4 regions of the Bradyrhizobium sp. USDA 4538 genome follow, and region 1 is predicted to be linked to each of the others. Evidence: predicted binding sites of a transcription regulator. Region 1 holds the regulator's gene; each other region holds the start of a gene.
What was found. Region 1 encodes PhoB, which activates phosphate uptake and scavenging genes when phosphate is short. Its sites were predicted from a motif close to TGTCATNNANCTGTCAT; they were not measured.

Region 1 (7,431 bases):
CCTTTGCGGGCGGCACGTGGCGGGCATTCTATGCTGCGGTCGGTAAGTGTCAATCGCCACGAAGTGGCCTTCCTGCAATGCGAAACGAGCGCAATCTGGAGCATTCCGGTGCGGTGGAAAAGCCTCATGGCAATGCTTAACTGTGTGGGAACATGTGGACGCACGGCCGCGGACTCTTGCGCCAGAGTCACGCCATATTGTAGCGTTTGGCCTGTCGGGTACGACATCTCGTGCGGCGGTACTGGACCCTCTAAGTAGCCTTTGTGTCTCGCGTAAACGTTCGGGCGCAACACCGTGCCCGGCGAGGGCTAAGGGATTCTGGCCGCAGGGATATTTGTCCAGATTGGCTCGCAGCGCCGCTCCAATGATTGGCCGGCGCTACGCGAAGGGAAGAATGCGATGACTGTATTGACCTGGTCCGACGATCGCGTCGAGCAGCTGAAGAAACTCTGGGAGTCCGGCCTGTCGGCCAGCCAGATCGCGGCGGAACTTGGCAATGTGACGCGAAACGCCGTGATCGGCAAAGTGCATCGGCTCGGCCTCTCCGGCCGCGCCAAGGCACCCTCCACGGCCGCGCCGCGGCAGCGCAAGGCTCGCCCGGCCCAGCACATGATGCGGGTGGCGCGTCCGGTCTCTCGCGGCAACACCGCGCTGGCGCACGCCTTCGAGGTCGAGATGGAGCCCGATCCGATCTCCTACGACAATGTGGTGCCGATGAGCCAGCGGCTCTCGCTGCTGGAGCTCAACGAGGCCACCTGTCATTGGCCGGTCGGCGATCCCTCGAGCCCGGAATTCTTCTTCTGCGGCGGCAAGGCGCTCGCCGGCCTGCCCTATTGCGCGCATCACTCGCGCGTCGCCTACCAGCCCGCCGCCGATCGCCGCCGGCCGTCGGCGAAACCGCAGATCAAGTGAGCACTCGGGAAAACGACGGAAGACCTCAAAAACAAATCCCCGCGAAAGCGGGGATTTTTTTGTGTGATGCGTAGCCCATTACATCACCGGCGTCGTCCCGGCGAAAGCCGGGACCCATAACCACTAATGCGTGTTGTTAGAAAGCCGTCTGGCCGCGTGCCGATTGCACTGGCCGCGGCGTATGGGTCCTGGCTTTCGCCCATAGGCGCTAAAATAGGATTTGCGCCTTGGATTCGCTTGTGATTCCAAGATGGAATGGCACACGAATCGCTTGTGAACAAAGATTGGGCGCGCGTTGTCGCCCGACTTGGCGGAGCCGAGGCTCTGAACATTAGCGCGCGCAAGACGAAGGCGTTTGTCCGTCCGCGGGAGATCAGCAATGCGGTCGACTTGCTGCGCCTGATCTTGGCTTATTGCCTTGGTGAGAAAGGGCTGCGGTTGACGGCGGCATGGGCCACGTCGGTTGGGCTTGTCGATATCTCCAACGTGGCTCTGTTGTATCGCTTACGTCAGTGCGGAGATTGGCTGGCAATCTTGGTCGAGCAGGCGCTTGCCGCCGCGGCGCCGAAGGCGAGCCGCGGTCGTCTGATCCGTATTGTTGACGCCACGACGGTCCCCAAGGCTGGGACGAGCGGCAGGAACAAGAACGCAGTGTGGCGTATCCATAGCGCGTTCGATCTTCCGCAGGAGCGCTTTGGTCACTTCGAACTGACCGATCAGCGAGCGGGCGAGACGCTGGATCGGATACCGGCGGTTGCCGGTGAGATCCGTCTTGCCGATCGCGCCTATCTGCAACCGGAGCGCATGGCGCATCTCGTCGATGCCGATGCGGACTTCGTGATCCGGGCCGGCTGGAAGAGCGCGCGCTGGCTCGATGCCGAAGGTAATCTTGTTGACCTCACTGCCGAACTGCGCAACGCCTCGGCGCGTGGCCTGATCGATCGGCCGATTTGGATAAAGCGCAAGTCAGGTGCGCCGCCGCTCGCAGTGCGTCTGGTTGCCGCGAAGAAGCCGGCGCAAGCTGCTGCGGCTGCGCGACGCAAGGCGCGCCGGACTGCACAAAAGGGAGGTCATCAGCTCTCCAGGCAAACACTTGACGCCGCAGATTGGGTGATCCTGGTGACCTCACTCAGGCCAGAGGACTTCACGACTGCAGATATCCTCGCCCTCTATCGGCTGCGATGGCGCATTGAGCTCGGCTTCAAGCGGCTGAAAAGCCTGATTGGCCTGAAGGGACCTCCCGGAACCGACGAGCGGTCCGCCAGACCCCATATCCTCGCTCATCTGCTGATCATTCTATTGCTCGAGCCGCTCGTCGACGAACTCGAAGACTCTCCCCGCTTGGCCGACGCCGCCTGACCCACCCAGTGACGTGGCGTCTGCTGCGCCAGCTCGTAGCTTCGCTACGGCAAGCGATCATTCCACAGCCCGCAATCGCTCTACTCTGCAGAGCCAGTCACGCTCTCCGGCGACATCTACGCGAGCCACCCAGACATAAGCGCCACTATCAGACTATGATCAAACTATCTTAGCGCCTATGGGCTTGCGCCGGGACGACGCCGTGTTGCGGTTTATGAATGCCGCATGGCCGTTACGGCTGTGGCTCGGCCTTGGCAAAGCGGTCGTCGAGCGCGTAGCCGGCGCCGCGCACGGTGCGGATCGGATCCTGCTCGCGGCCCGGATTGAGCAGCTTGCGCAGGCGGCCGATATGCACGTCGACGGTGCGCTCATCGATGTAGATGTCGCGGCCCCAGACGCTGTCGAGCAGTTGCTCGCGGCTGAACACGCGGCCGGGATGCTCGAGGAAGAATTCGAGCAGGCGATACTCGGTCGGCCCGAGATCGATCGGACGGCCCGAGCGCGCCACGCGGCGCTTCTCGCGGTCGAGCTCGATGTCGCCATAGGTCAGCACGGTCGCAAGCCGCTCCGGGCTGGCGCGGCGCAAGAGGCCCTTCACCCGCGCCAGCAGCTCCGGCACCGAGAACGGCTTGACGATGTAATCGTCCGCGCCGGTGGCAAGCCCGCGCACGCGCTCGCTTTCCTCGCCGCGCGCGGTCAGCATGATGATCGGAAGCTGCTTGGTCTCGGGCCGCGCCCGCAGGCGGCGGCACAGTTCGATGCCGGACAGGCCCGGCAGCATCCAGTCCAGCACCACGAGGTCGGGAACGCGCTCCTTCAGCCGTGTATCCGCATCGTCGCCGCGCCCCACCGTCTCGACATCGTAGCCTTCCGCATCGAGATTGTAGCGCAACAGCGTCGTCAGCGCTTCCTCGTCTTCGACTACCAGAATGCGTGCGCTCATCGGTCTAAGTTCTTTCTCTGTGGTGATCCGTTGCCCAGACGCAAACCGAAACGCTTACTTCCTTGAGCATAGTCCCCGCGGAAACGATTTGTCGCGAGGATCATCCAGTTTCGCTCTTGCCGGTTCCGTGCTTGCCGATCATGCCTCAGTTGCCCGGCACCGTGGTGGCAAAAGTGGTCATGTCCCCCTTCGGGCGCTTGTCGGTGATCTGCTGGCCCTCGATCATGTAGAACACGGTCTCGGCGATATTGGTGGCGTGATCGCCGATCCGCTCGATGTTCTTGGCGCAGAACATCAGATGGATGCAGAACGAGATGTTGCGCGGATCTTCCATCATGTAGGTGAGCAGTTCGCGGAACAGCGAGGTGCAGATCGCATCGACCTCCTCGTCGCCCTTCCAGACGTTCATCGCCGCCGGCAGGTCGTGCGCGGCATAGGCGTCGAGCACCGACTTGACCTGCGACAGCACGAGGTCGGTCATGTGCTCGAGGCCGCGGATCAGCTTCAGCGGCTGGAAATCGCTCTCCAGCGCCGCGACGCGCTTGCCCATGTTCTTGGCGAGGTCGCCGATCCGCTCGAGATCGGTGGCGACGCGCATCGCGCTGACGATCTCACGCAGGTCGATCGCCATCGGCTGGCGGCGCGCGATCGTCAGCACCGCGCGCTCTTCGATGTTGCGCTGCAGATTGTCGATCTCGATGTCGGCGGCGACCACGCGCTTGCCGAGCGCGACGTCGCGACGGATCAGCGCGTCGACCGACTCGGTAATCATTCGTTCGACCAGGCCGCCCATCTCGGCGACCAGGCGGGTCAACTCCTGCAGGTCGCTGTCGAATGCCTTGGCGGTATGTTCAGAAGCCATCGCTTGTCTCCCTCAACCATGATCCCGGGGATCATGGCTTCGTGTCCTGAATTTTAGCATGACCTGATCGGAAAACCGGTTTCCACTTTTCCGGATCATGCGCCGGTCAACCGAACCGGCCGGTGATGTAGTCCTGGGTGCGCCGATCGCTCGGTGAGGTGAAGATCTTGTTGGTGTCGTCGAACTCGATCAGCTCGCCGAGATACATGAAGGCGGTCTTGTCGGAGACGCGCGCCGCCTGCTGCATGTTGTGGGTGACGATCGCGATCGTGTAGTCCTCGGAGAGCTCCTGGATCAGTTCCTCGACCTTGGCGGTCGAGATCGGGTCGAGCGCCGAGCACGGCTCGTCGAACAGGATCACCTCGGGGCGCACCGCCACGGTGCGCGCGATGCACAGGCGCTGCTGCTGGCCGCCGGAGAGCGACAGGCCGGAGGCGTTCAGCTTGTCCTTGACCTCGTTCCACAGCGCGCCGCCGCGCAGCGCCTTCTCGACCCGGTCGTCCATCTCGGACTTCGAGATCTTCTCGTAGAGGCGGATGCCGAAGGCGATGTTCTCGTAGATCGTCATCGGGAACGGCGTCGGCTTCTGGAACACCATGCCGACCCGCGCGCGCAGCAAGTTGAGGTCGAGCTTGGGGTCGAGAATGTTGGTCTGGTCCAGCATCAGCTGGCCGACCGCGCGCTGGCCCGGATACAGGTCGTACATCCGGTTGAAGATGCGCAGCAGGGTCGACTTGCCGCAGCCGGACGGGCCGATGAACGCCGTGACGCGGTTGGTGCCGAGCGTCAGGTTGATGTTCTTCAGCGCGTGGTGCTCGCCGTAATAGAAGTTGAGGTTGCGCACCGTGACTTTCGGCGGCGCTTCCGGCAGCGGAACCTGGGGAATGTGGCCTGCGGCAGTCGTGGAGACGGAAAGCTCGGTCATTTTGCGGCCCTTTCGGCACCAAGGATACGCGCGCCGATATTCAACGCGAGCACGGTGAATGTGATGAGCAGCGCGCCGCTCCACGCCAGCTCTTTCCAGTAGGCGTAGGGGCTCTGCACGAAGTTGTTGATGGTCACTGGCAGGTTGGCCATCGTCTTGGTCAGATCCAGGCTGAAGAACTGGTTCGACAGCGCGGTGAACAGCAGCGGCGCGGTCTCGCCGGCGACGCGGGCGGTCGCCAGCAGCACACCGGTGATCAGACCCGATCGCGCGGCACGATAAGCGATCCGCTTGATCACCAGCGAACGCGGCAGGCCGAGCGCGGAGGCGGCCTCGCGCAGCGGATTGGGCACCAAGAGCAGCATGTCCTCGGTGGTACGCAGCACGACCGGGATCACGATCACCGCGAGCGCAAGACTGCCTGCGATCGCTGAGAAGCCGCGCATCGGCACCACCACCGCACCATAGATGAACAGGCCGATGATGATCGAGGGCGCGCTGAGCAGGATGTCGTTGATGAAGCGGATCACCGAGGTCAGCTTGTCGTGCTTGCCGTATTCGGCGAGGTAGGTGCCGGCGAACAGGCCAAGCGGCGCGCCGATGCCGACGCCGATCACGGTCATGATGACCGAGCCGACGATGGCGTTGAGCAGGCCGCCTTCGGTCGAGCCGGGCGGCGGCGTGTTCTGGGTGAACAGCTGCACGCTGAGGCCGGCAAGGCCGTTATAGAGCAGCGTGATCAGGATCAGCGCCAGCCAGGTGACGCCGAACAGCGCCGCACCGACACAGAGTGCGCGGATGACGATGTCGCTGCGGCGGCGGGATTTGTAGATCGGGTTCATGGCGTTACTTCCCCGCCTTCTTTTCAAGCCGCATCAGCATCAGCCGCGCGCCGGCGAGCACGAAGAAGGTCAGCACGAACAGCAGCAGGCCGAGCAGGATCAGGCCGGACTGGTGCAGGCCGTCGCTCTCGGCGAATTCGCTGGCGATCGCCGCCGAGATCGTGGTGCCCGGCGCGAAGATCGACGACGAGATCCGGAACGAGTTGCCGATGATGAAGGTCACCGCCATGGTCTCGCCGAGGGCGCGGCCGAGCGCCAGCATGATGCCGCCGATCACGCCGACGCGGGTGTAGGGGATCACGACGCTGCGAACGACTTCCCAGGTGGTGCAGCCCATGCCGTAGGCGGCCTCTTTCAGCACCGGCGGCACGGTCTTGAACACGTCGACCGAGATCGCGGTGATGAAGGGCAGCACCATGATCGCAAGGATCAGCGCGGCGTTGAACAGGCTGAGATAGGACGGCGGGCCTGCGAACACCGCGCCCAGCACCGGGACGCCCTCGAAGATCCGGATCATGAAGGGCTGGAACGTGTTGGCCAGGAACGGGCCGAGCACGAAGAAGCCCCACATGCCGTAGATGATCGAGGGGATGCCGGCGAGCAGCTCGATCGCGATGCCGATCGGGCGGCGCAGCACTTGCGGGCAGAGCTCGGTGAGGAACACGGCGATGCCGATGCCGACCGGAATGGCGATCAGCATCGCGATGACCGAGGTAATCAGCGTGCCGTAGATCGGGCCGAGCGCGCCGAGCACCGGCGGATCGGCCGAGGGCGCCCAGCGCTGCGTCCACAGGAAGGCGAAGCCGTATTCCTTCATCGCCGGCCAGGCGCCGACGATCAGCGACAGGATGATGCCGCCGAGGATCAACAGAACCGAGATCGCCGAGATACGGGTGATCCAATAGAAGGTGAGGTCACCAAGCTTGAAGGCGCTGAGGGCCTTGGCGCGATCGTAAGGTCCCGCGGCTTCCATCACATCGCTCTGAACAGCCATGTCTGCCACGCCAATCCCCTCTTTAGTATGCAAAAGCCACGCAAACCGCTACGCCCCGAAGCGATCTTCACTGACGCATTTGGCCGGGCGTCGTCGTTCCAGCCACGCCCCTTGAGGCGCGAACCCCGGCCTCGATCCCGCGCTTGTCGCCGCGGTGATGGAGGCCGGGTCTTGGTCGCTCAACCTGTGCCGCGATCCTGTCGGCACAGGCCCTGTCGCAGCGTCGGACTTAGCTCTTGATGTCCGACGACCAGGTCTTCTCGATCAGCTTGACGACCGAGTCCGGCATCGGAATGTAGTCGAGCTCTTCGGCCGCCTTGTCGCCCTTCTCGAAGGCGTACTTGAAGAACTTGAGCGCTTCCTGCGAGGCCGCCTTGTCGGTCGAGTCCTTGTGCATCAGGATGAAGGTCGCCGCGGTGATCGGCCAGGAGGCTTCGCCCGGCTGGTCGGTCAGGATCACGTAGTAGCCGGGAGCCTTGGCCCAGTCGGCATTCGAGGCGGCAGCCTGGAAGGCAGCCATGGTCGGCTGCACGGTCTTGCCGGCCTTGTTGACCAGCCCGGTGTAGGTCAGCTTGTTCTGCTTGGCGTAGGCAT
Region 2 (7,431 bases), 3.5 Mb from region 1:
TTCCAGCACGCGGATCTGTTCGGCAAGCTGCAAGCCGATGCCGCCCGCGCCGACGATGCCGATGATGGTCGCCGAACGCGTGTTCGACTCGATGAAGTAGAGCACCTGCCCGGCGATCACGGGCAACACCTGCGGCAGCAGGCCGAAGCGAATCTCGTGCAGCGCATTGCCGCCGGACGCGCGGATACCCTCGACCTGCTTGCGATCCGCGGCCTCGATCGCCTCCGAGAACAGCTTTCCGAACGCACCGAAGTCCGACACCATGATCGCCAGCACGCCGGCGAACGGACCGAGGCCGACGACGTTGATCCAGACCAGCGCCCAGATCAGCGTATCGACGCCGCGGATCGAGTCCAGGAAGCGGCGCACCGGAAAGCGGATCAGGTTCGAGGGGATGATGTTGCGCGCCGCCAGCAGGCTGACCGGGAGTGCCAAAACCGCGGCAAGCGTGGTGCCGAGCACCGCGATCGACAGCGTCTCGCCGAGCGCCTGCATGTAGAGCGGGAACGACGAGCCCGGATTCGGCGGGAGCATCAGCATGGTGATCCAGCCGAGCTGGCCGAGGCCCGCGATCAGCCTGGACGGCGAGAAATCGAGATCAACCAGTCCGAACACGAAGATCGCGAGCGCCGCCACGATCATGGCCGGCATCGCCAGCCGTGCCGATGTGGGACGTTCGAAGACGTCGGGGTACTTCGCGCGCAGTTCCGCGGTGTCCGGCCTCGGCATCTGGCTCATCGACGGGTCTCCTTGCCGAACAGCCGGCCGCGCAGCCAGCCGGTCGAGATGTCGATGATGAAGACGGTGACGATGATGGTGATGAGGATGGCGCTGACGTCGGAATAGTAGAACTTGCGGATCGCGACCACCAGCTCCTGGCCGATGCCGCCGGCGCCGACGAAGCCCATCACCGACGCCTCGCGGACGTTGATCTCGAAGCGCAGCAGCGCATAGCTGGCATAGCCGGCCGAGACCTGCGGCAGCACGGCAAAGCGCATGCAGGACAGCCAGCTCGCGCCGGTGGAGCGGATGCCCTCGACCGGCTTCATGTCGGCATTCTCGACGATCTCGGCGAACAGCTTGCCGAGCGCCCCGGTGGTGTGGATCGCGATCGCCAGCACGCCGGCCATCGGCCCGAGGCCGAACGCGATCACGAAGATCAGCGCGAACACGATGCCGGGGACGGTGCGCGCGAATTCCAGCAGGCGGCGGATCGTGAAACGTACCCATGGGCCCGGCGACGTATTCTGGGCCGCGAAGAAATTGAGCGCGAAGGCGAGCACCGCACCCGTCAGCGTGCCGACATAGCTGATCAGGATCGTCTCGCCGAGCATCTTCAGCCACTTATGCCAACCCCAGAACCATTCGGCGGGATCGGTCCAGACCCGCGCGCCGGAATCCAGCGTCAGGATGCGATCGAAATAGCTGACGAAATTGCCGAAATAGGTGAACAGCGTGCGCAGGTTCACTTCCGCGCCGAACGCCGCGATCACCAGCACCGCACAGAATGCCGCCGTTGCCAGCGCGGCCTTCAACCGCTTGCGTGCGACGGACTTGCGGTAGGCGTCCTCCAGCGTCGCCAGTTGCTGCGCTGGAAGAATGGATACGGCGGTCGCCATCGACGCGTGCCAGTCCGGTTCGGAGTTGAGTGGAGAGAAAGGGCCGGGCTATACGCCCGACCCTCGTGACGTCAGGCGTGCGATCAGCTCGCCTTCTTTCGCAAACCGTCGACGAACTTGATCAGCTCGATGGTGCCGTCCCAATCCTTGGTGGTGGCGGGATGGAAGCCCTTCTTCTGACCGTCGGACAGACGGTCGAAGGCGGCCTTGTCCTTGGTCGGGGCGTCGAAGAAGGCCTTTGCGATCGCGGCCTTCAGGTCCTCCGGAAGATCGGTGTTGTACGCATAGGGGCCGTTGATGATCAGCGCCGACTTGTGGATGATGCGGAAATCATCCTTCTTCATCGCCGAGCCGTCGGCATTCTTCAGCATGCCCTTGGTCAGCATCTGGGCGAGCGTGGAATCGTCCTCGTTGGTCCACTGGTTAGCGGCCACATCAACGGTTCCCTGCGACAGCGCCAGGACGGCGTTCTCGTGGCTGCCGGTGAACACGACCTTGCCGAAAAAGCCTTCGGCGTTCGCGATGCCCATCTTGTTCAGTTCGAAGCGCGGCACGTTGTTGCCGGACGTCGAGTTCGGATCGACCAGGCCGAGATTCTTGCCCTTCAGGTCCTCGACGGTCTTGTACGGGCTCGACGCCTTGACGAAGAACACCGAGTAATAGCCGGTCGAACCGTCGGCGTTCATATCGTTGGCGAACGCGTCGGTCTTGACGCCGGTCAAGCGCGCGCGAGAGAACGAGGCCGAGCCGTAGCTGGCGATCTGGATGTTGCCGGCGCGCTGGCCTTCGATGACGGCCGCGTAGTCGTTGGCGATGCGCAGTGTGACCTTCACGCCGAGCTCCTTCGACAGATACGCCACGAACGGCGTCCAGCGCTCGGTGACGCCGGAGGCGTTCTCGGCCGGCACCACCGCGAAGGTGAGCTCCGGATACTTTGCCTTCCAGTCCTGCGCGGAGGCCGAACCGGCAAATGCCAGCGCGGCGGCGCCAGCCAGAATGATGCGACGAGTGAACATGACTACCCCTCTTTTGTTGTAGTTGCACCTGTTGGCCGGGCAAAATGCCCGGCCTCCCAGATTGAAAAATGCGCGACGCTCAGGCCGCGGCTGCGGTGCCGAGTGCCGGCGCAGTTGCACCGTCGGGCGCGGGCAGCGGTGCTGCGCCGATGACGTCATTGGCCTCGAGGTCATAGAGCTCGCGGGCGATATGGTCGGTGAGCGCCGCGGGGGCGCCATCGAACACCACGCGACCTGCGGCCATGCCGACCAGGCGGTCGCAATAGGTCCGCGCCAGGTCGAGCGAGTGCAGATTGCAAAGCACCGTGATGCCGAAATGCTTGTTGATGCGCAGCAGCGCGTCCATCACGATCTTGGTGTTGCGCGGATCGAGCGAGGCGATCGGCTCGTCGGCGAGAATGATGTCGGGCTCCTGCACCAGCGCGCGGGCGATCGCGACGCGTTGCTGCTGGCCGCCGGAGAGCTGGTCGGCGCGCTGTGCCGCCAGCTGGGCGATGTCGAATTGCTCGAGCGCCGACAGTGCGAGCGCCCTGTCCTGCTCCGGCCAGACCTGCGCCAGCGAGCGCCATGACGGAATCTGGGCCAGTCGGCCCATCAGCACGTTGGTCAGCACATCAAGGCGGCCGACCAGATTGAACTGCTGGAAGATCATCGCCGAGCGCGCGCGCCACCGCCGCAGTTCCTTGCCGCGCAACGCGGTGACGTCGGTGCCTTCGAACAGGATACGGCCGGAGGTCGGATCGGCGAGACGGTTGATCATCCGCAGCAGCGTCGACTTGCCGGCACCGGAGCGGCCGATCACGCCGACAAAGCTGCCGGGCGCGATCGAAAAGGACGCGTTGTCGACTGCGGCTTTCGTGCCGAAACGGCACGTCAAACCTTCCACCACCAGCATGTAATGCTCCAACCGCGCCTCGTTGGGCCATCGCTATCCCCGGCGTTTTACAGTTATGTGACGACAGCGCTGCGGTGCGGCGATCGTCCACACCCCTCCCTTGTCGCTCCCTTGCCGTCATCGCAACGTCATGATGTTGTCATCAAGCATCCCGATGACGAGCGCGCATCCCCCGGAAGCCCAAGATTCTTGAAGATTTGCGGAGGCCCTGATGGCCGGAAAAACACTCTCGGTTGTGCCGACCGTCGACCCGACCGCGTCGGTCCGTGAGAGCAGGCTCGGCAAATATACCGAGGTCGGCGCGCGCACGATCCTGCTCGAAGTCAGCATGGATGACTATTCCTACGTCGTGAACGACAGCCAGATCACCTACACCTCGATCGGCAAGTTTTGCTCGATCGCGGCGATGACCCGCATCAACCCCGGCAACCACCCGATGCATCGCGCGACTCAAGCGCATTTCACCTACCGCGCCAGCGCGTATTTCCCCGGAGAGAGCGACGACACCGACTTCTTCAACTGGCGACGTGCGCATCACGTGCATATCGGCCATGACGTCTGGATCGGGCACGGTGCGATCCTGTTACCAGGACGGAACATCGGAACCGGCGCTGTCGTCGCTGCCGGCGCGATCGTGACCAAGGACGTTCCCGCATACACCATCGTTGCCGGTAATCCGGCGCGGCCCGTGAAGCGGCGCTTCTCCGAGACGATCGCCGACCGCCTCGCCGCGCTCGCATGGTGGGACTGGGATCACGAGACGCTCCGCCGCGTCCTGCCCGACTTTCGCAAGCTCGCGGTCGAGGAATTCCTCGACAAGTACGAGGCCGAGGCCGTATCCCAATCACAGAACAAACAACGGAGCGCCGCATCGTGACGGACATTTTCATCGAGGGCGGGCGCACGCTGGTTGACGGCGCCTTGGTCGAGACCTCGCTGCGGACCGCTGGTCGCGACATCGGCGCGCTCGACGCCGAGCAGGGTCGCGCCGCGCTTCACATCGATGCCAGTGGCCTGCTGGTGCTGCCCGGCATCATCGACCTGCACGGCGATGCGTTCGAGCGGCAGATGATGCCGCGCCCCGGCGTCGACTTCCCGACCGACGTGGCGCTGATCGACAGCGACCGGCAGGCGATCGCCAACGGCATCACCACCGTGTTCCACGGCACGACCTGGTCGTGGGAGCCCGGCCTGCGCAGCGCGGAGAATGCGCGCAAGCTACTCGATGCGATCGAGGCGCTGCGGCCGCAGCTCGCCGCCGACACCCGCCTCCACCTGCGTCACGAGACCCACAATCTCGAGGCCGAGGCCGAGATCATTCAATGGCTCGGTGAAGGCCGCATCGATCTGTTCGCCTTCAACGACCATAGCAACGTCAAGCCGAAGAAGCGCAACCAGCTGGCCGAGCGCTCCGGGCTCTCCGTCGAGGCCGTCAACGACATGCTCGACCGGATCGTGGCGCGCCGCCCCGAGGTGCCCGCCTCGATCGCGCGACTGGCCGCCGCCGCGCGCGCGGCCGATATCCGCATGCTGTCGCACGACGACAACAGCCCGGCGATGCGCCAGGAGTTTCGCGCGCTGGGCGCCACGATCGCCGAATTCCCTGTCAACGAGGAGACCGCGCGCGACGCTGCGGCGGCGGACGACTTCATCGTGTTCGGCGCGCCCAATGTGGTGCGCGGCGGCAGCCATACCGGCTGGACCAAGGCATCCGACATGATCGCACAGGGCCTCTGCTCGGTGCTGGCGTCGGACTATTACTATCCGGCGCAGCTGCTCGCGGCGTTCCGCCTCGTCGCCGATGGCATCCTGCCGCTCGCCAGGGCCTGGGACCTGATCTCGTCGGCGCCGGCCCGCGCGGCCGGGCTCGCCGATCGCGGCGTGCTCGCCGCGGGCCGCCGTGCCGACATCATCGTCGTCGACGACAAGGCGCCGCTGCGGCCGCGCATTATCGCCGTAATAGCGGCCGGACGGCTGGTGCATCTGGCGGACGCGAGCTGCCTCGTTCATTCACTCGCGCCGCGCAAGACGGTTGCGGCGGCGTAGCCCAGTCCCATGGCCAGCACTCCGCGCTACGCGATCTATTATGCGCCGTCACCCGACAGCGTCCTGCACCACTTCGGTTCGACACTGCTCGGTTACGATGCGGTGTCGGGCGACGACCTGCCGTTTCCCGAGGGCGTCACGCCGGACTGGCGCGAGATCACCGAAGATCCGCGCAAGTATGGATTCCACGCCACGCTGAAAGCGCCCACCGCGCTCGCCGACGGTCGAAGCGAGGCCGAGCTTCTCGATGCCTGTGCCGCCTTCGCCGGCCGCGCGCGGCGCATTCCGGTGATCGAACCGGTGGTCGATGCGATCAGCGGCTTCATCGCGGTGATCCCGGCCAACCGCTCGGACGACCTGCAGCAGCTTGCCGCCGATTGCGTCACCGAATTCGACGCGTTCCGCGCGCCGCTGACGCCGGAAGATCGCGCGCGCCGCAGGCCAGAGAAACTCACCGCGCGGCAGTGCGACTATCTCGACCGCTGGGGCTATCCCTACGTCATGGAGGAGTTCCGCTTCCACATGACGCTGACAGGGCGGCTGAGCGACGAGCGGCGCGGCCCGATCGTGGCGCAGCTGCGCATACGGTTCGCGGCGGTCGACCTCACGCGGCTCGCAATCGACCGCATCGCGCTGTTCAAGCAGACCGACAGCGGATCGCGCTTCCGCATCATCGGCAGCTGGCCATTGCGAGCTGATCGGGATTAGGCCTCACACACCGGTGTCGTCCCGGCGAAAGCCGGGACCCATAACCACCGTCGGTAGTTGTTCAAGCGAGCTGCGGTCCCAGCATCGTCCCACAACCAACATTCGTGGTTATGGGTCCCGGCTTTCGCCGGGACGACGTGGGATGGATATCGCTATTCGTCGATCCGGGTGCGGGCGATGATCTCGGCGGCGCCCTTCTCCAGCAGCTCCATGCCCACGGCGCGGCCGAGTTCGCACGGCCGATCCGCCGGTCCGCGCCGCGTCACCTCGATGAAGCCGGCGCCGGCCTCGTCGAGCACGGAGGCGCGCAGCGTCATCTCGGCTCCCGCGAGCGTGGCGTGGCCCGCGATCGGCGAATTGCAATGACCGTTGAGCACCCACAGCACCTCGCGCTCGGCCTCGGCCGCAAGCCGCGACGGCACGTTGTCGATCCCGGCAAGCCGCGCACGCGTCGCCCAGTCGGTCTCGACGCATTCCACCGCGACAATGCCCTGGCCGACCGCCGGCAGCATCTCGCCGACCGAGAAATCATGCGCGATGCGCGCGGTCATGCCGATGCGCTCCAGGCCCGAGCGCGCCATCACCAGCGCATCCGCCGGCCCCACGTCGCCGCCACCGGGCAGCCGCTGCTTGTCGCCGCGATCGAGCTTGGCCACGCGCGTGTCGGCGGCGCCGCGATAATGGATCACGGTCGCTTCCGGAAACAGCCGGCGCAGATAGGCGGCGCGGCGCACGGCGTTGGTGCCGATCATGAAACCCCTGCCGCGCGCAGCGCGGAGGGTGTCGAGCGACAGGCCGGGACGCAGCACGAGGCTGTCATTGGCGGCATCGCGCGCCAGCATCGCGGCGATGACGAGACCCGGCGTCTCCTCGTTGCCCGGCACGTCCTTCAGCGAATGCATCGCCGCCTGCAACGTGCCGGCACGCATGGCTTCGCGGATCTCGGCGACGAAGGCGCCGCCCTTGCCGCCATGGCGCAACAGCTTGCTGGTCTGGTCCTGGTCGCCGCGGGTCTCGAACTTGACGATGTCGACGGCAAGGTCCGGCGCCGAAGCGCGCAGCAGGCGCGCGACCTCATCCGTCTGCGCGAGCGCCATCGCGCTCTTGCGCGTCCCAATCCGCAAAACCTGTCCCGACACGAAAGCTC
Region 3 (7,431 bases), 3.7 Mb from region 1:
CATCTCGGCGATGCCGAGCTCGAGGTGCTGTCCCTTCGGCGAATATTCCCAGGTGTAGGCGGACGGGATCTTCTCCTGCCGGAACAAGTCGTGGTTCTCCGCCTTCGCGAACAGGCCGCGGCGGTTGACCCAGGCGCCGAGATTGGTCGACACGGTGACATCGGGCGATGCGGTGACGATGCGCGAGGCGAGTTCGCTATCGCCGCGCGCCAGTTCGTGCAGCACGAGACCAAAACCCTGTTGCGTCGACATCTGCGCCGAGGCCTTGAAGGCCAGCCGTTCCGGCACGTCGATTTCTGGCGCCGACAGGCGGCGGCGCCCCTCGCGGTTGAACGGCGCCTCGGCCAGGAAGGCCTCGAGCTTCGCAGGCTCCTGCGAAAGGCCCTCGAACTTGTCCCACTCGTGGCCGGGGCGGATATTCTGCGCGGCGCGCCACTTCTCCATCTGGGCGACCGTCATCAGGCCGGCGTGGTTGTCCTTGTGGCCCTGCATCGGCAGGCCGACACCCTTGATGGTATAGGCGATGAAGCAGACCGGCCGATCATGGTCGATCGCCTCGAAGGCCTCGATCATGCTCGCCATATCGTGGCCGCCGAGGTTCGACATCAGCGCCAGCAACTCGTCATCGCTGCGGCGCTCGATCAGCGCCGACACCTCACCCTGGTCGCCAATGTCGTCGCGCAGATGCTTGCGGAACGCGGCGCCGCCCTGAAAGCAGAGCGCGGCGTACATCTGGTTCGGGCAGTTGTCGATCCAGCGCCGCAGCGCCTCGCCGCCGGGCTCGGCGAACGCCTCGAGCATCAGCTTGCCGTACTTCACGATCACCACGTCCCAGCCGAAGTTGCGGAACATGGTCTCGAACTTGGCCCACAGCCCCTCGCGCACCACGGCGTCGAGCGACTGCCTGTTGTAGTCGACCACCCACCAGGTGTTGCGCAGGCCGTGCTTCCAGCCTTCGAGCAACGCCTCGAAGATGTTGCCCTCGTCCATCTCGGCGTCGCCGACCAGCGCGATCATGCGGCCCTCAGGCCGGTCCTGCAGCCAGCCGTGCGCCTTGACGTAATCCTGCACCAGCGAGGCGAACAGCGTCTGCGCGACGCCGAGGCCGACCGAGCCGGTCGAGAAGTCGACGTCGTCGCTGTCCTTGGTGCGCGAGGGGTAGGACTGCGCGCCCTTGTAGCCGCGAAAATTCTCCAGCTTGTCGCGGGTCTGGTGGCCGAACAGATACTGGATGGCGTGGAACACCGGGCTCGCATGCGGCTTCACCGCGACGCGGTCCTGCGGGCGCAACACCGAGAAATAAAGCGCCGACATGATGTTGGCGAGCGAGGCCGACGAGGCCTGGTGGCCGCCGACCTTCAACCCGTCGGTAGAGGGCCGCACGTGATTGGCGTGATGGATGGTCCACGAGGACAGCCACAGCACCTTGCGGGCCAGGGCGGACAGCATGTCGAGGCGTTCAGGCGCGATTCCCATGGCAATGCTCCGGGCGATACGCCGGAATGTTACTGCCGCAGGCGTCGGCGAAAATCTCAATTCCACGCGACAGCACAGGAAAAATTGGGATAAATTCCCACGATCCAACTTCAACTGACGAGTTCATCCCAATGCCTGCCCTCGATGCCATCGACCGCAAGATCCTGAGTCTGCTCCAGACCGACAGCCGCATGACCATGCAGGAACTCGCCGACAAGGTCGGGTTGTCGGTGTCGCCTTGCCACCGCCGGGTCAAGCTGCTCGAGGAGCGCGGCGTGATCTCTCGCTACATCGCAACCGTCGACCAGAAGTCGATCGGGCTGCACGTCTCCGTCTTCATCTCGATCAAGCTGGCGCGGCAGAAGGAGGAAGACCTCAACCGCTTCGCGCGCGCGATCTCGAAATGGGACGAGGTGCTCGAATGCTACCTGATGACCGGCAACCGCGACTATCTGCTGCGCGTCGTCGCCGCCGACCTTTCCTCCTACGAGGCATTCCTGAAGAACAAGCTGACCCGGCTCGACGGCATCGCCTCCATCGAGTCGAGCTTTGCGCTGAGCCAGGTGAAGTATTCGACGGCGTTGCCGGTGTGAGGGCGTTGGTTGGTCACTCGAATGACGCCAACCCCACAGTGTCGTCCCGGCGAAGGCCGGGACCCATACGCCGCAGCAGTTGTTGTGAGAGGGACTCGCCGTTGCAGCATCGCTTAACAATTTGTATTTGGGGTTATGGGTCCCTGCTTTCGCAGGGACGACACTGAGTGTGTGAATCGTCCGAGCTTTGCATCTCGTTCCGTTTTGCAAAAGAGGCTTGCGCCGTCGGGCAACTCAGTGATTGCCGCTGGCGCCCTGCCCGGCTGGACGGCCTCGCCGCGACAACCAGGCTACGGCGCGATCCATATCCCAATCACGATGATGGCCAGTGAGACGGCAATGACCAGCATATCGGTGGTGAGCCAATCGGGCATTCCGTTTGATGGCTGCTCGCTCATGTCCGCGATTCCTTCTGTTCGCGTCGAGCCAATATGCTGGAGCGGACCGGCGCGAACGAGGATGAACTGGTTCACATAAAGCTAGGAAAAAGCGGCAAATTCCGCGTGTTTTAGCGCGCGCAAGTTGCGCCACACGGTCGATCTGCCGCGCAGGTTTCTGAACATGTTCGGCAACGCCGCCGCTTCGGCACAGTCACCATCGTCGTCGTTCAACGCGCTGCGAGAGGCGGCTGAACGTCACCGGATTGTCGGCGCAACCCGGCGCCGACCTGCCGCCACGCGACAGGCCGCACACGGCCGACGAAGCGGCCGAGGTGTGGACTCGCCGCCCCGTCCTGATCCTCACAGCACCTTGCGCTGTGCGAGGTTCTTCATCAGCGCACCGACGCCGAAGGTCCAGGGCTCGCATTCGTCGCTATTGCGCATCCGGTTGACCAGCTTGCCGAGCTGCGGTGCGGCGATGGTCACGATGTCGTCGCGCTTGTGGGTAAAGCCCTCGCCCTTGGCATCGCGATCCTTGACCGGCGCGAACATCGTGCCGAGGAACAGCGCAAATCCATCAGGATATTGATGCACGGGGCCGATGGTCTGGGCGACCAGATCGGTCGGGTCGCGGCTGATCTTGCTGATCGAGGAATGGCCCTCGAGCACGAAGCCGTCTGCGCCAGTCACGGTCAGGCCGACATCCATCTTCCTGACATCGTCGAGCGAGAAGGTCTGGTCGAATAGCCGGAGCAGCGGGCCGATCGCGCAGGAAGCGTTGTTGTCCTTGGCCTTCGACAGCAACAGCGCCGAGCGCCCCTCGAAGTCGCGCAGATTGACGTCGTTGCCCAGCGCGGCGCCGACGATCTTGCCGGCGGCGGAGACAACAAGCACGACCTCCGGCTCCGGATTATTCCAGGTCGACTTCGGATGCAGCCCGGCATCCATGCCTGATCCGACCGAGGACAGCGTCGGCGCCTTGGTGAACACTTCGGCGTCGGGACCGATGCCGACCTCGAGATACTGGCTCCAGGCATTCTGATCGATCAGCACCTGCTTCAGTTTCATCGCCTGCTCGGAGCCGGGCTTCAGCTTGGAGAGATCGTCGCCGACCAGGCGCACCACTTCCTTGCGGATCGCGTCCGCCGAGGACGGATTGCCGCGCGCCCGCTCCTCGATCACGCGCTCCAGCATCGAGATCGCGAAGGTGACGCCGGCGGCCTTCAGCACCTGGAGATCGACCGGCGCCAGCAGATGCGGCCTGGCCTTGTCGCGGCCGTCGGGCGGGGTGTTGGCGAGGATCGCCTCGAAATCGCCGATCCGCTCGCCGCCCGTGGCGCGCAGCGCGGCCGCGGGATCGCTTTCCTCGCAGAGCGCGCTCACCGTCGGGAACCGCGCCGTGACATCGAACACACCGTCTGCCCGCACCGCGACGACGGCCGGCCCGCCGGCCTGCGGCAACCAGACCCGCCCGACCAGCGTGCCGGCGGTGCCGTCCTCCGGCAGGACGTCTTTTGGCGTGAGCGAAATCATCGGCACATCTCCCTTTTTGGTTTTGTCGGCTTGTTAGCACAGTCCGCCCGGCGGCGTGAAACAGCGGTCACGGCATTGTCATAGAGGGGTAACATCGCCCGTCAATGCTGCCGTCCGATCCATCTAACACACTGAAAGACGGACCTTCATGACGACCTCAGCCCTCACCGACGAAGCCTCCCGGGATGAAGCCTTGCGGGACGAAGCCTTGCGGGATGAAGCCTTGCGCGCCCGCATCCATCAGGAGATGGCCGACAGCCTCGACGAGGAACTCGAGCTCGAGCTCGACGACATGAGGCTCGACGAGCTCGACCATGACGGCGCCGCCGGCAGGCCGTCGATCGACCGCAAGTTCTATTTCCGCGAATTGCTGCGGCTGCAGGGCGAACTGGTCAAGCTGCAGGATTGGGTGCAGCACGAGAAGAAGAAGGTCGTCGTGCTGTTCGAGGGCCGCGATTCCGCCGGCAAGGGCGGCGTGATCAAGCGCATCACCCAGCGGCTCAACCCGCGGGTCTGCCGGATCGCGGCGCTGCCGGCGCCGAACGAGCGCGAGCGCACGCAATGGTACTTCCAGCGCTATGTCTCGCATCTGCCGGCCGGCGGCGAGATCGTGCTGTTCGACCGCAGCTGGTACAACCGCGCCGGCGTCGAGAAGGTGATGGGGTTCTGCAGCGACGAGCAGTATGAGGAATTCTTCAACTCGGTGCCGGAATTCGAGCGCATGCTGATCCGCTCCGGCACCGTCCTCCTGAAATACTGGTTCTCGATCACCGACGAGGAACAGGCGTTCCGCTTCTCGATGCGGATCCAGGATCCGCTGAAGCAGTGGAAGCTGAGCCCGATGGACGTCGAGGCGCGGACCCGCTGGGAGCTCTACACCAAGGCCAAGGAAACGATGCTGGAACGCACGCACCTGCAGGACTCGCCGTGGTGGATCGTCGATGCAGTCGACAAGAAGCGCGCCCGGCTCAACTGCATCTCGCATCTCTTGAGCCAGATCCCCTATCAGGCGGTCACCCACCAGCCGGTGGTGCTGCCGCCGCGGGTGCGCAACCCGGACTATCACCGCGGCCCGATCCCGCAGGAGATGTACGTGCCGGGACGATATTGATTCTGGGCACGAGCACGCTCTGTCCTCCCCCGCTTACGGGGGAGGATCACTAAATCGCGATTGCAGATTGTGAGGCAGCTCACTGGTCCTTTTGCGCCCTCCCTTTAAACCAGAGGTTGCTCGCAATTCGCGGGCTAGAAGGAGGCGTACGCTATGTTGAAAGAACATCTTGAAAGCAAAAGCTCGGCGACCGACCAGCCAGAAAGCTATAAGGGTGTTGCGACACATGCTATCCAAACCCTTGACCTTAGTTGGAGCGCGCCTATTCGTTACGGCGATTGCAAGCTGTCCGGCTTCTTGAACGGCACCCTGAACAACGGCCCCACTCTCAGGCTTCGTTCTGACGGAACAGCAGAATTGCTGGCAAAATTTTTCTCGACCGACGACGGTGATGTTTGGGTTATCGATCGTCTCGTTCTTTTGGACATTCACGGGACGGTGCTTTTTCAATTTCCACACCTTTCAAGCCCAGAAACCCAGACAGACAACCAAGTGCTCGATTGGGTAGCCGAACTGAGCTTCCCCGCCGTTTTCTTTTCTTCGGTCACAGGGGCGAACATGACCTATCGTTGCTAACCCCTAAGGGCGCGGTTCGCGGCTTATTCGACCTCCCCCACAAGCGGGAGAGGTGAAGTCCGGCACGTAGGCGACCGCGCCCTCGCCTTGCCTACCAATGGTGCAGACGCGCGCACTTGCTGGCACCGGGTACCGACGCTAGGCTTCCCCCGATCTGGTGCAGGGAGGCCCGCTTGACTCAATCCGACGACATCAAAATCTCCGAAGATCGCCGCGACGCGCTGCGCTATGCGCTCGGGATCGGCGGCGGCGCGGCGCTCGCGGCCGCGATGGCAACGCCGGCCTCGGCGCAGACGCCGGCCGACAACACGCTGGATCGCATCCGGGCCAACAAGGTGCTGCGGATCGCGGTGCTGCCGGGCGAGCTGCCCTATTTCAACAAGGACCTTGCCTCGGGCACCTGGTCCGGCTTCTCGATCGAGATGGCCAACGATCTGGCCAAACTGCTCGACGTCAAGCTGGAATATGTCGAGTCGACCTACGGCAATTCAATCCTCGATCTGCAGGCCAACAAGATCGACCTCGGCTTCGCGCTCAACCCGACGCCGCAGCGCGCGCTGGTGGTCGATTTCACCAATCTGGTGTTCCCGCATCCGTTCGGCGCGATGCTGAAGAAGGGGCTGGAAGCCAAGACCTGGGCCGACATCAACAAGCCCGAGGTCAAGATCGCTGTCGACGTCGGCTCGGCCAACGAGGCGGTGGCGCGCCGCTTTGCGCCGAACGCCACCATCAAGTCGCTGAAGTCGCGCGACGAGGTGATGCTGGAAATGTCGTCGGGTCGCGTCGACTGCGTGGTCAACGCGCTGGTGCTCGGGCTGACCGCGATCGCCAAGAATCCGAACCTCGGCACCTACAAGATCCTGGCCTCGCCGTCGGTGACGATCGCGAGCGGCACGGCGGTACGGCGCGAAGCCGACAAGCGCTGGCGCGATTTTCTCTCGGTTTGGATCGACTACAACCGCGGCATCGGCCAGATGCGCGAATGGTTCGTCAAGGGCCTCGGCCTTGCCGGCGTCAAGCCCGAGGATGTACCGGTGGAGTTGAGTATCTGAGGCGATTGCCGAGACGGCAGTGATCTCCCTCTCCCGCTTGCGGGGAGGGCCGGGGTGGGGGTGTCGCCACAAGCGACACCCTATGTATGGAGAGAGCCCCCACCCGGATCGCATCTAACGATGCGATCCGACCTCCCCCGCAAGCGGGAGAGGTCAAGCAACTCACACCTTGTCGTAGGTCAGCCCGCGCTCCAGCCGCCTGGCCACCAGCGTCGACGGGAACAGGATCGCGAAATAGATCAGCGCCACGATGGTGTAGACCTCGAGCGGCCGGTAGGTGTCGGCGTTGATCAAGGTCGCGTTGTAGACGAGATCGGGTACCGCGATGATCGAGACCAGCGAGGTGTTCTTGAGCTGCGTGACCGACTGGTTGACATAGGGCGCCATCATCGGCTTCAGCGCCTGCGGCAGGATCACGAGCCGCATCAGGCGCCAGCCGCGGAAGCCGAGCGCCTTCGCCGCGTCCCACTGCCCGACCGGCACGCTCTCGATCGAGCCGCGCACGATCTCGGCATAGAACGCGCCGCCATAGAGCGACAGCACGCTGACGGCGGCGACATGCGCCGGGATGTTGACGCCGATCACCACCGGAAACGCATAGTAGAACCAGATGATCTGCACCAGCAGCGGCGTGCAGCGGAATGTCTCGATATAGGCGATCAGGAGCCAGTCGATCACCGGAATGCGCCGCAGCCGCAGCATGCCGACGA
Region 4 (7,431 bases), 3.5 Mb from region 1:
AAAAATCCCGGCGTGAAAATTCGCTCATGGCAACGTCCCCCCGAACATTGATTTTTATGGCGCGATGATGCGTCGGACGCAGCGGTTAGGCAAGGCCGGGAAAGCCGCCCGTGCGCTCGCTCATCGGTTGTGCGCACCAACACGCGACGGCAGCAGCGTTCGAGGCAGTTGCTGAACAAGCGTTCAGAAAACTCCTCTGATTCCTGCGGAACGTTTCAATCTCCGTACGGTTTTCTCTTCGCTTATTTGAGGAGGATGAGATGAAAAAGATTGGCTTTGTTCTCGCGGCGGTTGGTGCGCTTGCGGTGGCCGTTCCGTCGATCGCGAGCGCCGAGACGGTCGTGATCAGACATGGCGGTCATCATCACTGGGACCGCGGCTGGGGCGCACGCGCCGAAATGCGCCATGACCGTGGCTGGCATCGCGGTTGGCATCATGGCTGGCATCACGGCCATGACCGGACGGTGATCATCAAGCGTCATCACTACTAAGGACCGACACAACGGAAAATGGCTCCTCACGGAGCCATTTTCTTTTCTGCTTCCTCAGGGCCAGCGGCCTCAATCCCACGCCGGCGCAAACCCCGGATTGACGCAGCGCATGTCCTTGGGCAGCGCCGCAATCGCCTTGCGGTCCGCGTCGTCGAGCTTGACCTTCAGTGCGTCGAGATTGGCCTTTTGGCTTTCGGCGCGCGAGGCTTTCGGAATGGCCGCCACGCCATCCTGATCGAGCAGCCATTTCAGCGCCACCTGTGCTGCGGTCGCATCATGCTTGCTGCAGATTTTCGCCAGCGTCTCGTCGGTGGCGAAGCGGCCCTGGGCGAGCGGACAATAGGCCACCAGCGGGATCGATTTCGCGGCGAGATATTTGCGCACCGGCGTCTGGTCCAGCATCGCGTGATATTCGATCTGGTTGCAGGCGATCGGCGCCTTGATGTCCTCGACCACGGTCTTGAGCAGCGCGGTGGTGAAATTGGCGACGCCGATCGCGCGGGTCCGGCCTTCCTCCCTCAGCTTCATCAGCGTCTCGAAGATGGCAGGCAGCTTCATGCTCCGCGACGGCCAGTGCACCAGATAGAGATCGACGTGATCGAGCCGCAGCTTCTTCAGGCTGGCGTCGAACGCTGTCCGGATCGCATCCGGCGCCAGGTTCTCGTGCCAGACCTTGGTGGTCACGTGCAGGTCCGTGCGCGCGACATTCGAGGCAGCGATCGCCGCCCCGATCGCCTCTTCATTGCCGTACATCTCGGCTGTGTCGATATGCCGATAGCCGAGCCCAAGCGCGCTCTCGACCGCCGCGCGGCAGGTATCGCCCTGCATGCGGAAGGTGCCGAGCCCGAGCTGCGGAAGGCTGATGCCCTGTGTCTGCAGATTTTCCATGGATAGCTCCTGACGCGTGGGAAGCCGATGCCATCGACGACCTCACGCCAGCAAATCGTTTCGTGGGAATGAAATTGGCAGGACTGCCGACACGCAGTCTGCCCGCAAACCGGCCCCTCGGGCAAGACGCCGGCAATCAAGATGTCGCGACGGATCAGAGACGGCGCTAGATGTGCTGCGCCATGATCTGGCCGGGCCGCGCGTCCGGCCGCGGCTCGATATCGACCGACCAGAGATCGTGGTTGTCGACGTCCTTCAGCGTCACCGTCATCACGCCGGTCTTGCCGTCGATGTCGACGCGGCCGAAGAATTGCAGCCCGAAGCACGGCGCGAGATTGTCGCCCTGTTCGGCCGAGCAGCCCTTCTGGTACATCGCCTTCGGGCCAAACGTGTTGTCGAGTTCGCCCGGCGACCAGGTGCCGGCATGCAGCGGGCCGGAGACGAACTCCCAGAACGGCTCGAACTCCTGGAACACCGCGCGATTCGGATCATAGTGATGCGCGGCGGTGTAGTGCATGTCGGCGGTGAGCCAGACCGTGTTGCGGACCCCGGCGCGCTTCATGAAGGACAACAGATCGGCGATCTCGTGCTCGCGCCGCGCAGGCGGGCCGTCGCCGAGCGCGACCGCATCGAGGCTGACGAGGCCGATCGGCAGATCCGCCGCGATCACCTTCCAGACAGCATCCGACGCCACCAGCTCCCGCTTCAGCCAGGCGAGCTGGCTCTGGCCGAGGATGCAGGCCTGGTCCGGATCGCCCTGCTTATTCCAGCTGGAATCGCGATAGGAACGCATGTCGATGATGAAGACGTCGAGCAGCGGCCCGTAGGGAATCTTGCGGTAGACGCGGCCATCGCGCTCCGGCATCAGCCCCATCGGCATGAATTCGTGGAAGGCGCGGCGTGCCCGTGCCACCAGGCGCGAGCTGCCGTCCGCCTCATAGCCGGTCGCATCGGTGGTGCCGAGCGGCGACCAGTCGTCGGCCACCTCGTGGTCGTCCCACTGCGCGAACATCGGCACCTCGGCGTGGAAGGCGCGGAAATTGTCGTCGAGCCAGTTGTATTTGTAGTTGCCGCGAAACTGATCGAGGCTCTGCGCGACGGCGGATTTCTCCTCGGTGACGATGTTGCGCCAGATCTCACCGTTGGGGAGTTTCTGCTCCGACGGCACCGTGCAATCGGCGTAGATGTGATCGCCGGAATGGATGAAGAAGTCCGGACGCTCGTCCAGCATGGTGCGGTAGCTGCGCAAGCCGCCGCGCGCGGGGTCGATGCCCCAGCCCTGCCCGACGACGTCGCCGGACCAGACGAACGAGACGGGACGCCGGTCGGCCGGCGCGGTTCGGAAATGGCCGACCCGGCTTTCGCCTGATGTGCCGTCGCGGTCCTCGAAGCGCACGCGATAGAACAGGTCCTGGCCCGGCGGCAGGCCGTCGAGCAGCAGCTTGGCGGTGAAGTCGCGCTCGGGCAGCGCATCGGCGGACACGGTGCGCAGGATGCTGGCGAAGCTTTCGACCGCGGCGCATTCGATGTGCATCCGCGCGGCGCGATCGGCGCGCGCCCAGATGACAGCGGAATCGCTTGCCACGTCGCCGGACTGGATGCCCGCAATCGCGGGCCGATCCGCGGTGCGGCTCAGATACGGTCTTGCCAGCGCGCCGAATCCCGCCAGCGCCGCGGTCGACGCCGAGCGCACCAGAAGCTGGCGCCGGGTGAGGCCACGCCGCCTCGCGGAGTTCGCAGTCGGCATCGAATAACCTTCGTCGAATCGCAACGAAGGTTTTGCCTGCGCTCCTTGACTCCGGCCTTACGGTTTCTTGACTCTCCGCCGACGGTTTTGCGACGGCGGGATGACTCGGGGGAGATGGAAATCGGAAAAGTTTGGAGTGCTAAGCACTCAGCCAAATCCGTCATCCTGAGGAGCGCGGAACGCGCGTCTCGAAGGATGAACGGCCCCCGTTCGTGGCCGATTCATCCTTCGAGACGGCCGCTTCGCGGCCTCCTCAGAGTCTGACTCATAAGTCACCCAACCTTAGCTGCAGCCGCGAGTCTGCGGGTCAGGAGCCTGATGTGTGCAATCAGCAGCCAGGCAGCTTCGGTTGCCACCGTCGCCTCGAAGTCCTTGGCGAGGCGGCGGCATCTGCCGAACCAAGCGAATGTGCGTTCAACCACCCACCGCCTCGGCAGAAGCTGGAAGCCTTTGACGCCTTGAGGCCGCTCGACGATCTCGACAGTCCATGGACCGCAGTCTGAGAGCGCGTCGAGGAGTTGATTTCCGCGGTAGATCCGGTCGGCAAAGACGTGGCGCAGCCGGGGGAAGTTCATCCGCACGTTCTTCAGCAGCGGTACGGCGCCATGGCAGTCCTGAACGTTGGCCGGATGAACATGAACCCCGAGGAGGAGGCCATTGGTATCCGTCACGATATGCCGCTTGCGGCCGTAGATGCGCTTGCCTGCATCGTAGCCGCGCGGTCCGCCAGCTTGGGTGGTCGGCGCACTTTGACTGTCGATCACGGCTGCCGTCGGCTTCGGTGTCCGTCCAAGCTTTTTTCGCGCCCGTCGGACAAGCACGCTGACAATCCTCTGCCACCGGCCTGTATCCCGCCATCTATAAAAATAGCCCTGCACCGTCGAATAGGGCGGGAACTCCTGCGGCAACGCCCGCCACTGGCAGCCGGTCGAAACGATATAGAGGATCGCTTCGATCACACGACGCAGCTCCGTCTTACGCGGCCGGCCGCGCCGGTTCGCTCGCGGCAACAGGCGTCTGATCAGCGCCCACTCCGCATCGGTCATATCGCTTGCATAACGCAGATCGTCCCGCCGATATTGCTCCCGAGTGATCTTGGTCCAGGGCATCGTGCTCTCCCTCGAATCTCTGCAAATCCGATGGAATCACACCCCACTGAGATCACTCACTCATTTTTCAGTCAGGCTCTCAGGATGACGGATTTGATATTGGTGCGAACGCGCGCGCAAGTCGGCGTGAGACCGCCGAGCCGCCTCACCGATGCCAGTTGCAGATGCCGCCGGTGCGGCACGGCCAGGTCTGGATCCGTGTGTCGCGGGCCTCCGCATCGAGCGGGTTCGAGTGCCGGCGCGCGAGCTTGGCGCGGGCGGGCACGCGCGCTTCCGCGCGCTTCTTCTCGTGCGGCGCGGTCACCCTGGTGGTCCGCACGGCCTTCTTCGGCGCGACTTTCGGCTCCTCGACCTGCGGCTCGACATTCGCATGCTGATCGGGGCCATGGTCGGTCTTCGCCTCGACCGGAACGGGCTCGAACTGCGCCGGCGGGCCAAGCGGCTTCGGCGACAACACTGCGCGTGAAAGATCGAGGCTGAAGAACTCGCTGGGGCGATACTCGTCAGCCAACGCCACGCCGCCCCAAGCCAGGCACGCGGTACAAACGGTTGCAACAAAAGCGTTTTTCAGGACCATCAAACGGCCTCCTGAAATCACTCGAACAGAACACCCATCATGTAGGAGCCCCGGCCGCGCGAATCCAGCCGCTGGTCGCGAGCAGGGTTACCGGTCAACCAAGGCGTCCGTGGAAAGTTCCCTAGTCGCCACCTGGAGCCCTTTCCGTTCCGATGCTATCGGAACGTGACTCCAGATTCTTGTTCTGACGCGTTTTCTTAACGCGAACCGGTGGCCACTTCGCTCGAAAACGCTCTGCCCTATTCGGCCGCCTGCGCCAGCGGCTGGCCGATCGCGCGCTCCAGCCGCGCGCATTCGGTGCGGTAGCGGGCGACGTTGCCCTCCTTGATGTGGCCATAACCACGCACGAGCTCCGCAGCCTTCGCCAGCGCCACGAGGCGCGGCAAGTCGAGCGGCTTCCTGCCGTCGAGGTGACGCAGGATCATCGCCGAATACTCGACCGGCAATGCGCGCTCCATCTTGCGCTCGGCGGTATAGCCGAAGATGTCGAAGGCGGTACCGCGCAGGCCCTTCAGCCTTGCGAGCATGCCGAACGCCGTGAAGATCCACGGACCGAATTCACGCTTCTGCAGCCGCCCGGTGACGGGATCGCGCTGGGCCAGCAGCGGCGGCGCCAGCAAGACCTTCAAGCCGGAATTGCCTTGGAATTGTTCCCTCAAGGCCTTGCTGAACTCGCCATCGGAATAGAGCCGCGCGACCTCGTATTCGTCCTTGTAGGCCATCAGCTTGAACAAGCCCTTTGCGAAGGCTTCGGTCAGGTCCTGCGAGCCAGGCGCGGCGGCCGCTTCGGCGGTGCGGACGCATGCGACGTCGTCGAGATAGCGCTTGGCGTAGGCCGCATCCTGATAGTCGGTGAGGAATTTGGCGCGGAACGCGATCGCCTCGTCCAGCGTCTTCTTTGCCGGCGCGGCGCCGGCGCTCTTGAAGCGTGCGGCGCTGACCACGCGTTGCAGATCATGCGCGGCGAGCCGGCCCCACGAGAACGCGGTCTTGTTCATCTCGATCGCGGCGCCGTTGAGCTCGATCGCCTTCAGGATCGCTTCCAGCGACAGCGGGATCGCGCCGCGCTGGAACGCGAAGCCGAGCATGAAGGCGTTGGTGGCGATGCTGTCGCCCATCAGCGCCGTGGCAAGCCCGGTGGCGTCGAGGATGTCGAGATCGCCAGGCGTCACCGCGCCGTTCAGCGCATCGCGCATCGAGCTGGCTTCAAAGTCGATATCGGGATCGATCACGAAGCTCGCGGTCGGCAGGAGATCGGCGTTGACGACGGCGCGGGTGACGCCGCGCTCGGCGCGGCTCAGGGCCGGCACGCTGGTGGCGACGACGAGGTCGCAGCCGAGGATCAGGTTGGCATTGCCCGGCGCGATGCGCACCGTGGTCAGCATGTCCGCCGCCGGCGCGAGCCGGACATGGCTCATGACAGCGCCGTTCTTCTGCGACAGGCCGGTGAAGTCGAGCGTCGAGCAGGCGAGCCCCTCGACATGCGCGGCCATGCCGAGCAACGCACCGATGGTGATGACGCCGGTGCCGCCGATGCCGGTGATCAGGATGTTGTAGGGATTGCTCAACGTGGCCACAGGCGGCGTCGGCAGATCGGCGAACAACGCCTTGGGATCGGCGGCGGTGCGATCGGCCTTGCGCAGCTTGGGATCCTGCACCATCACGAAGCTCGGGCAAAAGCCCTCGATGCAGGAGAAATCCTTGTTGCAGTTCGACTGGTCGATGCGGCGCTTGCGGCCAAGCTCGGTCTCCAGCGGCTGCACCGAGACGCAGTTCGACGCCACCGAGCAGTCGCCGCAACCCTCGCAGACGCGCTCGTTGATGAAGACGCGCTTGGCCGGATCGGGGAACAGCCCGCGCTTGCGGCGGCGGCGCTTCTCGGCGGCACAGGTCTGGTCGTAGATCAGGACGGTGAGGCCCTCGATCTCGCGCAGGGTGCGCTGCACGGCATCGAGTTCGCGGCGATGATGGATGGTAGCGCCGGGCGGGAAATAATTGGCGGGATATTTGTCCGGATCGTCGGAGACGATCGCAAGCTTCCTGGTGCCCTCGGCGGCGACCTGATGCGCGATCTGCGACACCGTGAAGCCGCCCTCGGCCGGCTGGCCGCCGGTCATCGCAACCGCATCGTTGTAGAGGATCTTGTAGGTGATGTTGACGCCGGCCGCGGCCGCTGCGCGCAGCGCCAGCAAGCCGGAATGGGTGTAGGTGCCGTCGCCGAGGTTCTGGAACACATGCTCTTCGCTGGTGAACGGCGCCTGCCCGATCCAGCTCACGCCCTCCGCGCCCATATGCGAGATGGTCTGGGTGTTGCGGTTCGGCACCGACAGCGCCATGCCGTGGCAGCCGATGCCAGCCATGGCGCGGCTGCCCTCGGGGATCTTGGTCGACGAGTTGTGTGGGCAGCCCGAGCAGAAATACGGCGTGCGCTGCAGCTTCGCGGTGCCCGTGCCCTCGGCGGGGCGATCGAACGCCTCGAGTTTTGCCAAACGCTGCTCCAGCAGCGGGCTGCGGTGACCGAGCCGGCGCAGCCGCGCCACCACGGCGGCGGCGACCATGGTCGGCGTCAGCTCGCCCTCGCTCGGCAGCAAGGGAGCGCCGCTCTCGTCGCGCTTGCCG

Region 2: a site for PhoB is predicted at 3,657-3,673, ahead of phnC (phosphonate ABC transporter ATP-binding protein). Genes of this name have one in related genera too.
Region 3: a site for PhoB is predicted at 4,059-4,075, ahead of ppk2 (polyphosphate kinase 2). Genes of this name have one in related genera too.
Region 4: a site for PhoB is predicted at 3,216-3,232, ahead of J2R78_RS04555 (alkaline phosphatase). Genes of this name have one in related genera too.

Annotation. Positions count from the first base shown of each region.
Region 1 is NZ_JALJZE010000001.1:4,524,851-4,532,281, reverse strand. Features, by position in the region: gene J2R78_RS20395 (GcrA family cell cycle regulator) at 400-912, shown strand; gene J2R78_RS20390 (IS4 family transposase) at 1,186-2,271, shown strand; gene phoB (phosphate regulon transcriptional regulator PhoB) at 2,504-3,214, opposite strand; gene phoU (phosphate signaling complex protein PhoU) at 3,360-4,076, opposite strand; gene pstB (phosphate ABC transporter ATP-binding protein PstB) at 4,183-5,001, opposite strand; gene pstA (phosphate ABC transporter permease PstA) at 4,998-5,843, opposite strand; gene pstC (phosphate ABC transporter permease subunit PstC) at 5,848-6,837, opposite strand; gene pstS (phosphate ABC transporter substrate-binding protein PstS) at 7,067-7,431, opposite strand, start outside.
Region 2 is NZ_JALJZE010000001.1:1,068,939-1,076,369, forward strand. Features, by position in the region: gene phnE (phosphonate ABC transporter, permease protein PhnE) at 1-738, opposite strand, end outside; gene phnE (phosphonate ABC transporter, permease protein PhnE) at 735-1,619, opposite strand; gene phnD (phosphonate ABC transporter substrate-binding protein) at 1,703-2,635, opposite strand; gene phnC (phosphonate ABC transporter ATP-binding protein) at 2,715-3,530, opposite strand; gene J2R78_RS04685 (chloramphenicol acetyltransferase) at 3,742-4,407, shown strand; gene J2R78_RS04690 (alpha-D-ribose 1-methylphosphonate 5-triphosphate diphosphatase) at 4,404-5,576, shown strand; gene J2R78_RS04695 (DUF1045 domain-containing protein) at 5,586-6,284, shown strand; gene hemC (hydroxymethylbilane synthase) at 6,437-7,431, opposite strand, start outside.
Region 3 is NZ_JALJZE010000001.1:778,570-786,000, forward strand. Features, by position in the region: gene J2R78_RS03380 (transketolase) at 1-1,476, opposite strand, end outside; gene J2R78_RS03385 (Lrp/AsnC family transcriptional regulator) at 1,608-2,069, shown strand; gene J2R78_RS03390 (fumarylacetoacetate hydrolase family protein) at 2,810-3,982, opposite strand; gene ppk2 (polyphosphate kinase 2) at 4,230-5,093, shown strand; gene J2R78_RS03400 (DUF6294 family protein) at 5,247-5,669, shown strand; gene J2R78_RS03405 (transporter substrate-binding domain-containing protein) at 5,843-6,721, shown strand; gene J2R78_RS03410 (amino acid ABC transporter permease) at 6,884-7,431, opposite strand, start outside.
Region 4 is NZ_JALJZE010000001.1:1,042,091-1,049,521, forward strand. Features, by position in the region: gene J2R78_RS04540 (amidohydrolase family protein) at 1-28, opposite strand, end outside; gene J2R78_RS04545 (hypothetical protein) at 261-491, shown strand; gene J2R78_RS04550 (aldo/keto reductase) at 561-1,379, opposite strand; gene J2R78_RS04555 (alkaline phosphatase) at 1,546-3,126, opposite strand; gene J2R78_RS04560 (IS5 family transposase) at 3,399-4,235, opposite strand; gene J2R78_RS04565 (hypothetical protein) at 4,381-4,812, opposite strand; gene J2R78_RS04570 (indolepyruvate ferredoxin oxidoreductase family protein) at 5,052-7,431, opposite strand, start outside.